Regions from separate parts of the Micromonospora sp. LH3U1 genome, predicted to be linked through region 2. Evidence: riboswitches for the same ligand, from Rfam matches in the RefSeq annotation. Region 2 holds a riboswitch; each other region holds the start of a gene.
The links. Region 2 has a riboswitch for cobalamin ahead of PCA76_RS01895 (ABC transporter substrate-binding protein). Riboswitches for the same ligand answer to the same signal wherever they lie in the genome.
Positions count from the first base shown of each region.

Region 1: it holds a riboswitch for cobalamin, as region 2 does, so the genes downstream of both, PCA76_RS14070 (ribonucleoside-diphosphate reductase subunit alpha) here and PCA76_RS01895 (ABC transporter substrate-binding protein) in region 2, are expected to answer to the same signal.
Region 3: it holds a riboswitch for cobalamin, as region 2 does, so the genes downstream of both, PCA76_RS14030 (CbtB domain-containing protein) here and PCA76_RS01895 (ABC transporter substrate-binding protein) in region 2, are expected to answer to the same signal.

Region 1 is NZ_CP116936.1:3,134,480-3,137,749, forward strand. Features, by position in the region: gene PCA76_RS14065 (enolase C-terminal domain-like protein) at 1-895, opposite strand, end outside; cobalamin riboswitch at 1,326-1,542, shown strand; gene PCA76_RS14070 (ribonucleoside-diphosphate reductase subunit alpha) at 1,737-3,270, shown strand, end outside.
Region 2 is NZ_CP116936.1:407,341-410,610, forward strand. Features, by position in the region: gene PCA76_RS01890 (M14 family zinc carboxypeptidase) at 1-1,304, shown strand, start outside; cobalamin riboswitch at 1,440-1,562, shown strand; gene PCA76_RS01895 (ABC transporter substrate-binding protein) at 1,650-2,579, shown strand; gene PCA76_RS01900 (FecCD family ABC transporter permease) at 2,593-3,270, shown strand, end outside.
Region 3 is NZ_CP116936.1:3,126,665-3,129,934, forward strand. Features, by position in the region: gene PCA76_RS14020 (histidine phosphatase family protein) at 152-748, opposite strand; gene PCA76_RS14025 (CbtA family protein) at 745-1,515, opposite strand; gene PCA76_RS14030 (CbtB domain-containing protein) at 1,506-1,709, opposite strand; cobalamin riboswitch at 1,745-1,890, opposite strand; gene PCA76_RS14035 (amidohydrolase family protein) at 2,164-3,042, shown strand.

The DNA.
Region 1 (3,270 bases), 2.7 Mb from region 2:
TCGGAGCGATGGCACGGCGGACGGCCGCGTGGCCCAGGATGTCATCGGGGCTGGTCGGCTCCTCGATCCACAGTGGCTTGAACCGGGCGAGGGCGGTGACCCACTCGATGGCCTGGCCGACGTCCCACACCTGATTGGCGTCGATCATCAGGTTGCGATCCGGCCCGAGGATCTCCCGGGCGATCGCGCACCGGCGGATGTCGTCGTCGAGGTTGGCGCCCACCTTGAGCTTGACGTAGCCGTAGCCGGTGTCCACCGCCTCCTGGCACAGCCGGCGCAGCTTGTCGTCGCCGTAGCCGAGCCAGCCCGCCGAGGTGGTGTAGGCGGGGTAGCCGGTCCGGTCGAGCTCGGCGAGGCGGGCGGCCTTCGTGCCCTCCTTGGCCCGCAGGATGGCCAGCGCCTCGTCGCGGGTCAGCGCGTCGGACAGGTAGCGCAGGTCGGCGATGTCGACGAGTTGCTCGGGGGACATGTCGACGAGCAGCCGCCACAGCGGCTTGTCGGCGAGCCGGGCGACCAGGTCCCACGACGCGTTCAACACGGCCGCCAACGACAGGTGGACGACGCCCTTCTCCGGACCGAGCCACCGCAGTTGCGAGTCGGAGGTGAGGAGGCGGTAGACCGCGCCCATGTCCGCTGCCATCGTCGCCACGTCCAGGCCCACGAGGCGCTGCGCCTGGTGGACCGCCGCCGCCGCGACGATGTCGTTGCCTCGACCGATGGTGAAGGTCAGGCCGTGCCCCGCGAGCGGCGCACCCACGCCGTCGACGCCGTCGGTGTGCAGGACGACGTAGGCCGCCGAATAGTCGCCGTCCTTGTTCATGGCGTCTGACCCGTCAGCGGTCAGGGAGGTGGGGAAGCGGACGTCTTCGACGGTGATGGCGGTGATCTGCGGCATGCGCTCCTCGCCCGGCTAGGCTAAAGATCAGATGATCACTGGGAGTATACGGAGGGCCGCTCCGGTGCGTCAACGATGTCGATCACCGCAGGCCCAAAGACATAGGATGTTTGGTCGGTGGGTCCATCCGCCTTGCCGCCCATCGTGCCGGTTGGCGGGCCGCCGGCGGTGGGGTCGTGGGCCACGGAGGTTGGATGTTCATCCTCATTCAGTGCGCACTGACGTCGACATATGGGGCTCGGCGCGCGGCACCGGTGCCTCGATACATCAAATCTTTGTCGATTGTCGACACCCGCGTGGAGGGCCCTCTCTGGCGCCTGGCGTCGGTCGGCGTGGCGTGGTCGGCCGAGTTGGTGACGGTGCTCACCGAGCAGCCGCCGACACGCCCGAGACCGACATGTGGGGTGTGACAACGGCTGCGTCCCTATATATGGTGTCGAGCGCAGCTGGTTCGGCCGCTCATCCGGGGCGGTCGAGGCAACAGGGAACCCGGTGGAAATCCGGGACTGTCCCGCAGCGGTGAGTGGGAACGACCGCCGTCATCAGCACTGGGCCACCAATCGGCCTGGGAAGCGACGGCCAGTAGGAGACCGGCGATTCCGGTCGTGCCCGCGAGTCCGAAGACCTGCCAGCGCGCCGCACACCCGCACCCGGGTGGGCGGCGGTCCGAGGCCGCGTGGGACGGCTGACGCCACCTGACCCACGCCCGCATGGCGTGCGTCCGCCGGTGTCTGTCTTCTCGCGTCCGAGGACCATCAGGTCTCGAACTCGCGAGGAGTGAGTGGTGACAGTCACCGAGGTAGTCCCGGCCAGCGGCGACGCGACCCTGCGGCGTACGCCGATGCAGGTCCGCAAGCGCGACGGTGCCACCGAACCCGTCGACGTGAACAAGATCGTCCGAGCGGTCGAGCGGTGGGCCGACGACCTGACCGACGTCGACCCGATGCGGGTGGCCACCCGCACCATCAGCGGCCTGTACGACGGCGCGACGACGGCGGAGCTGGACCGGCTGTCCATCCAGACGGCGGCCGAGATGATCGGCGAGGAACCGCAGTACTCCCGCCTCGCCGCCCGGCTGTTGGCCGGCTACGTCGACAAGGAGGTGCGCCGGCAGGGCATCACCTCGTTCAGCGCGGCGATCCGGGTCGGCCACGCCGAGGGCCTGATCGGCGACGACACCGCCGCGTTCGTCGCCGCACACGCCGCGACCCTCGACCACGCCATCGACCGGAACGGCGACCGCCGGTTCGAGTACTTCGGCCTGCGCACGGTGTACGACCGCTACCTGCTGCGCCACCCCACCAGCCGACTCGTGTTGGAGACCCCGCAGTACTGGCTGCTGCGGGTGGCCTGCGGCCTGTCCCGCACGGCGGACGAGGCGGTGCACTTCTACCGGCTGATGTCCAGCCTGGCCTACCTGCCCAGCTCACCAACATTGTTCAACTCCGGTACCCGGCACACCCAGATGTCCTCCTGCTACCTGGTCGACTCCCCGCGCGACGAGCTGGACTCGATCTACCAGCGGTACGCCCAGGTCGCCAACCTGTCCAAGTTCGCTGGCGGCATCGGCATCGCGTACTCCCGGGTCCGGTCCCGGGGCGCGCTGATCCGCGGCACCAACGGGCAGTCCAACGGGATCGTGCCGTGGCTGCGCACGCTGGACGCGAGCGTCGCCGCGGTCAACCAGGGCGGCCGGCGCAAGGGCGCGGCGTGCGTCTACCTGGAGCCGTGGCACCCGGACATCGAGGAGTTCCTCCAGCTGCGGGACAACACCGGCGAGGACGCCCGGCGTACCCACAACCTGAACCTGGCCAACTGGGTGCCGGACGAGTTCATGCGCCGGGTCGAGGCCGACGAGATGTGGTCGCTGTTCGACCCGCACGAGGTGCCCGAGCTGCCCGACCTGTGGGGGGAGCGGTTCGACACCGCGTACCGGGAGGCCGAGACGCAGGGTCGCTACGTGCGGCAGGTCCCGGCGCGGGAGCTGTACGGGAAGATGATGCGGACCCTCGCCCAGACCGGCAACGGGTGGATGACCTTCAAGGACGCCGCCAACCGCCTGTGCAACCAGACCGCCGAACCGGGCAACGTGGTGCACCTGTCCAACCTCTGCACCGAGATCGTCGAGGTGTCCAGCGACGCCGAGACCGCCGTGTGCAACCTGGGTTCGGTGAACCTCGCCGCCCACCTCGGCGACGGCGGCATCGACTGGGAGCGGCTGCGCACCACGGTCCGTACCGCGGTGACGTTCCTCGACCGGGTCATCGACATCAACTACTACCCGACCCCGCAGGCGGCGGCGAGCAACCCCCGCTGGCGGCCGGTCGGGCTCGGGCTCATGGGCCTGCAGGACGTGTTCTTCGCGCTGCGGCTGC
Region 2 (3,270 bases):
TGGCGATCTACCTGCTCAACCTGTTCACCGACAGCTACGGCTCCGACTCCCGGATCACCAACATCGTCAACGGCCGGGAGATCTGGATCGTGCCGACGGTCAACCCGGACGGCAGCGAGTACGACATCGCCACCGGGTCGTACCGGTCGTGGCGCAAGAACCGGCAGCCCAACAGCGGCTCGTCCAACGTCGGCACCGACCTGAACCGCAACTGGTCCTACAACTGGGGTTGCTGCGGCGGCTCGTCGGGCACCACCTCGTCGGAGACCTACCGTGGCCCGTCGGCGTTCTCCGCACCCGAGACGCAGGCACTGCGCAACTTCGTCAACGGCCGGGTGGTCGGTGGCGTCCAGCAGATCAAGGCCAACATCGACTTCCACACGTACTCGCAGCTGGTGCTCTGGCCGTACGGCTACACCACCGCGAACACCGCGACGGGGATGAACGCGGACCAGTACAACACCTTCGCCACCATCGGTCAGCAGATGGCGGCCACCAACAGCTACACACCGGAACAGTCCAGCGACCTCTACATCACCGACGGGGACAGCCTCGACTGGATGTGGGCCACCCACAACATCTGGGCGTACACCTTCGAGATGTATCCCGGCTCGTCCGGCGGTGGCGGCTTCTACCCGCCCGACGAGGTGATCCCCGCGCAGACCTCCCGCAACCGGGAGGCGGTGCTGCTGCTCAGCGAGTACGCCGACTGCCCGTACCGGGCCATCGGCAAGCAGGCGCAGTACTGCGGCGGCGGTGGTGGCGGCACCACGGTCTGGTCGGACACCTTCGAGACCGCCACCGGCTGGACCATCAACCCGTCCGGCACCGACACCGCCACGGCCGGGGCGTTCGAGCGGGGTGCCGCCCAGGCGACCACGTCCTCCGGCGCCAAGCAGCTCACCCCGTACGCCGGCGCCAACGACCTGGTCACCGGCCGGCTCGCCGGTTCGGCGGCGGGTGACTACGACGTCGATGGCGGCGTGACCAGCGCCCGGTCCCCGGCGGTGACCCTGCCGTCGTCCGGCACGCTGAGCCTCTCGCTGGCCTGGTACCTGGCGCACGGCTCGAACGCCTCGTCGGCGGACTACCTGCGGGTGAGCGTGGTGCACAACGGCGGCACCACGGCGCTGCTCACCCAGGCCGGTGCGGCCACCAACCGCAACGGAAGCTGGGCGGTGGCGAACCTCAACCTCACCCCGTACGCCGGCCAGTCGGTACGCATCCTCGTCGAGTCGGCCGACGCCTCCGGCGCGAGCCTGGTCGAGGCGGCTGTGGACAACGTCACCATCACCTCCTCCTGATCGGGTGGGGCCCCGTCCGCCCCCCAACGGGGCCCCACCACCCCCCTTTCGACGTTGATCTAGGGCATATCGTCGTGATCTGAGATCAACTCACGACGATATGCCCTAGATCAACAGGGGTGGTCTCGGCGGTGCGCTACCGTCTTAGCGACCAGTCCGCAGCGAAGCCGGTGCGAAACCCGGCGCTGTCCCGCAACTGTGATGCCCCACCAGACGGTGGGGACGAGCCAGGTCGCCTGCGGATCGGTCGCGATTCGCGCTCTCGAGGAAGGGCGCCTCGTGGGCGGGCGTACGAAAGTCCCTGTCGGCGAAGCACCACACTCCTCGACCGACAGGAGGCCCCGCATGTTCAGACGTACACCTCGGCTCTTCGCCGCGACCCTCGCGGTCGCCGCGCTCGCCCTCGGCGCCTGCGCCGAGAAGGCCGACGACCAGCCGAGCGCGGGCACCGCAGCCGCCGCCTACCCGGTGACGGTCGGTGCGCTCACCCTCGACAAGCGTCCCGAGAAGATCGTCGTGCTGTCGCCCACCGCCACCGAGATGCTCTTCGCGATCGGTGCTGGCCCGCAGGTGACCGCCGTCGACGACCAGTCGAACTACCCGGCCGACGTGCCCAAGTCCGACCTCTCCGCCTTCCAGCCGAACGCCGAGGCGATCGCCGGTAAGAACCCCGATCTCGTGGTGCTCTCCGACGACCGCAACAAGATCGTCGAACAGCTCGGCAAGCTGAAGATTCCGGTGTACCAGACCCCGGCGGCGACCACGCTGGAGGACTCGTACCGGCAGATCACCGAGCTGGGCACGCTGACCGGGCACGCGGACCAGGGCACCGACGTCGCCACCCGGATGAAGGACGACATCGCCAAGCTGGTCAAGGACCTGCCGCAGCGCACCGAGAAGCTCACGTACTTCCACGAGCTGGGCCCGGAGCTGTACAGCGCCACCAGCAAGACCTTCATCGGCTCGCTCTACGGCCAGATCGGCCTGACCAACATCGCCGACCCGGCCGACGCGGACGGCAAGAGCGCCGGCTACCCGCAGCTCTCCCAGGAGTTCATCGTCAAGGCCAACCCGGACTTCGTCTTCCTGGCCGACTCCAAGTGCTGCCAGCAGAACGGCGACTCGGTCAAGGCGCGCAGCGGCTGGGCCGGGCTCACCGCGGTGAAGAACAACCAGGTCGTCGCGCTGGACGACGACGTCGCCTCCCGCTGGGGTCCGCGGGTCGTGGACCTGCTCCGGGTCATCATCGACGCGGTCGCCAAGGTGCCCGCGTGACCGTCGTCCGTCGGTGACCGGGCCGCTGTCCGTGGCCCGGTCCGCCGGGCCACAGTCGGTGGCCCGGCCTGCCGGGGTACGCCTGCGCTGGCTGGTCGCCGGGCTGTTCGCGGTGCTCGTCGCGCTCGTCGCCGGGGTGTCGCTCGGCCCGGTGAGCCTGCCCCCGGGCAGCGTCGCCGCCGAGCTGCTCAACCTGATTCCGTGGGTGCACCTCGACAGCGGGCTGTCCGAGCGGGAAATCGCGATCGTCACCGAGCTGCGCCTGCCCCGGGTGGTGCTGGGCCTGCTCGTCGGCGGCCTGCTCGCCCTCGCCGGCGGCTGCTACCAGGGTGTGTTCCGCAACCCGCTGGCCGACCCGTACCTGCTCGGTGTGGCCGCCGGCGCCGGCCTCGCGGTCACCGCGGTGATCGCCCTCGGCGGCGCCGGCCGGCAGGGCTCGATCTCCGGGCTGCCGATGACCATCCCGCTGGCCGCGTTCGCCGGTTCGCTGCTCGCCGTGACGATGACCTATGTGCTCGGCGCGGCTGGCGGGCGGAACGGCTCACCGGCGATGCTGATCCTGGCCGGGGTGGCAGTCTCCGCGTTCCTCTCCGCCGGGCAGACGTACCTGCTGCAACGACACTCCGACAGCATCCAGCCGGTCTACTCCTGGCTGCTCGGCCGGCTGGCCACCGCCGGCTGGCACGACGTG
Region 3 (3,270 bases), 2.7 Mb from region 2:
CGTCTGCCATGGCCGACCACGCGCTGCTCGACTCGGGACGCCGCGCCGCCGCACTGGTCCACACCCGCGTGGGCTGACCGGCCGTGGTGCCCTGCCGACCCCGGGCCCCGGCGCGCCGGCGGCGAGGACCATCTGGGCGCGGAGCGTGACCTCAACCTGCCGGCGGCGGGCCCAGGCGGAGCTGCCAGCGCGTGCCCTGACTGGTGAGCCGGACGATCGCCAACGGCTCCACGTCCAGCTGCCGGTACGTCGCCATCGGCAGACCGAGGGCGTGCACGACCGCGACCCGGATCACCAGCGGGTGGGTGACCGCGATGACGCGTCGACCGACGCCGCCCTGCTCGTCCAGCCAGCTACCGACCCGATCCCGCACGGCCGTGACGGACTCACCGCCGTGCGGCGCGGAGTCCGGTGCGGACAGCCAGTCGTGCAGCGCCTGCGGGTGAGTGCCGGCGATTTCCTCGAGCGACCGTCCGGACCAGTCGCCGTAGTCACAGTCGGCCAACGCCGTCTCGATCGTCGGCAGCAGGCCGAAGGCGTCGGCGGTCTGCCGGGCCGCCGCCGCAGGGCTGGACAGGCAGGTGTCGTTCACCCCGAGGTGCCCACGCCGGTCCGGATCCGCGTGGGCCTGGGCGAGGGCGGCACGCAGGCCACCCTCGTCCAGGCCGTCGTCGGTCCCGCCGAAGCGGGCCCGGCGCAGAGCTGCGGTGTGACCGTGGGCGACCAGCCGGAGGCTGGTGCCGGTCACGTGCTCGGTAGCGCGGTGGCGGCCCGGCGACGCCGCTCGTGGTGCATCAGGGCCGCGAACAGCAGGCCGATGCCGGTCCAGAGCACCACCTGGGTGCCGAGCGAGGCCAGTCGGAAATTCCACAGCAGGGTGGCGGGGAAGTCCGCCGGAACCTCCTGGAAGGACGGCATCACCACGTACGACACTGCGGTGACCAGGAGGAATCCGCCGACGGCCGCTGCGGCACGCAGCCACGGCGGCGCCTGGGCGCCGACCGACCGGTAGCCCAGCGAGCCGGCCCACACGGCCACCAGCCCGAGCACCACCATCAACAGGTAGGTGATGGTCCGTTGGTTGATGGTGGCCGGGTCGCCGACCGCCGGTGGGTTCGCCGGGTACTTGAGGAACGGCACGATCACCGCGCCGAGCAGCGCCGCGCCGGCCAGCAGCAGGCCCGACCGCCCGTCGTCGTCGCCGCGCCGCCGACGGGACAGCAGGACGTACGCCGTGGCCAGAAGGCCACCCATCGCGGCCCCGAACAGGCTGGTGGCCAGGAACAGGCCGCCGCGCTGACCCGTCCGGCCGACCAGGGCGTCCTCGTGATCGTGCGCACCAGCGGCGGGCTCGGCGTGCGTCGCCGCCTCCTCGATGGCGATGGCCGCCTCGACGTGCGGTTCGCCAGCGACGTACGCGAACGCCCCGGCGAGCAGGCCGGCGATCAGGCCGGCGAGCAGCCCGCGGACGAGGACGGCGACGAACGGGGGAGCGGTGGTGGTGTTCAGTGGCACGGGACGCCCAGCAGGTGCCTGCCGTCGTGCATCAGCTCGTGCAGGTACATCCCACTGCGCGACACCGCCCCCTGGTCGAAGGCGACGAGGTAGGCCAGCAGGGTGAGCACGGCAACGGTCGCCAGAGCCGTCCACAGGAGACGGGCACTGCCAGCGGGGTGCACCACCGGCTGGCTGGAAGCGGAGCTAGACATGAATACACGAACCTCCCCAGGGATGACGCGTCCCCATCGCAAGGCTGCGGACGACCGAGCGTCCTGGCTCGCGGCCCCCGGTTGTGTTTGGGGAACCGCTCACAGTGGCGCGACCGCGCCGGATTCACACCGGCTTCCCTCGCGTCGCCGCAGATAGTGGGTCGACGGTATCGGTGCCGCCTCAGGCGGTCAACCCGGACCCCGCGCCCCGAACGCGGCCCCCTCGGTCGGTCAACGAGCCGGACCAGCCACAGGGTGCCGGCGGATTCGTCAGACCAAAAGGTGACAGTGTCGGAAGCTGGTCGCGGCGCGCGTTCCGCGGCTCAGCAACAGTCTGTTACCGCTAACATGGTCAACTTGCCAGATCGGCTCTGTGGCTCCGGGTCGACCCGGGGGTTCGATCAGTGGCTGGGCGGGGTGTGGGGTGGACGAAATACACGACAGGACGGGTCCGGTGACGACGGACGAGGTCGCGCGGCGACCGGGCATCGTCGACGCGCATCATCACCTCTGGGTCCGGGCACGGCACCCACAGCCCTGGATCGATCCGCACACCATGGCCGCGATCGACGACGACTTCACGCCGGTCGAGCTCGCCCCGGCGGCCCGGGCCGCCGGGGTCACCCGGACCGTGGTCGTGCAGTCCGTCGCCGTCCGGTCCGAGACGCCCGAGCTGCTCGGCATCGCGGCCGACGACCCACTCGTCGCCGGGGTCGTCGGCTGGGTCGACCTCACCGCCGCCGACGTTGGCCGCCGCCTCGACCGACTACGGAAGGCGCGGGGCGGCGAACGGCTGGTCGGAATCCGCCACCTGGTCCAGTCCGAGCCCGACCCGACCTATCTCGACCGCCCCGACGTGCGGCGGGGCATCGCCGCGGTCGGTGCCGCTGGCCTCGCCTTCGACCTTTTGGTGCGTCCTCGTCAGCTGCCCGCGGCCGCCCGGCTCGTCCACGACCTGCCCCAGGTGCGGTTCGTCCTCGACCACCTCGGCAAGCCCTCGCTCGGGCGCGCCGATCTCGGTGACTGGCGCCGCGAACTGCGGGCGCTCGCGGCCGAGCCCAACACCACGGCGAAGCTCTCCGGCCTGGTGACCGAGGTGGACGGCGGGTCCTGGACGGCGGCCGACCTGCGGCCCGCTGTCGAGCACGCCCTCGACGTGTTCGGACCGGATCGGCTGATGTTCGGCTCGGACTGGCCGGTCTGCCTGCTCGCCACCTCGTACACCCGCTGGGTCTCGGTCCTCGGTGACCTGCTGGATTCGCTGTCCGTGGACGAGCGGGCGGCGATCTGGCACCAGACCGCCGGCCGGGTGTACCGGCTGGCCCGGTCCTGACGAGGCAGCGGCTTCCGAGCTGGGGACATAGCGTGTTATCGATAACATGCTAGAGACGGCAGTCGATGACGGTTTGGTCAGACGTATGCCTTCGGTGGTGCCGGTAACGATGGCAAAACATGCTCGCAAGACCTTGGCAACCTACGTGAATGCGTGGCAAGGTAACGCCTGATCGTGGGAAACATCAGACCTATCTCCGAGGGTTGCGTGGGCACCTAGCCGCACTGC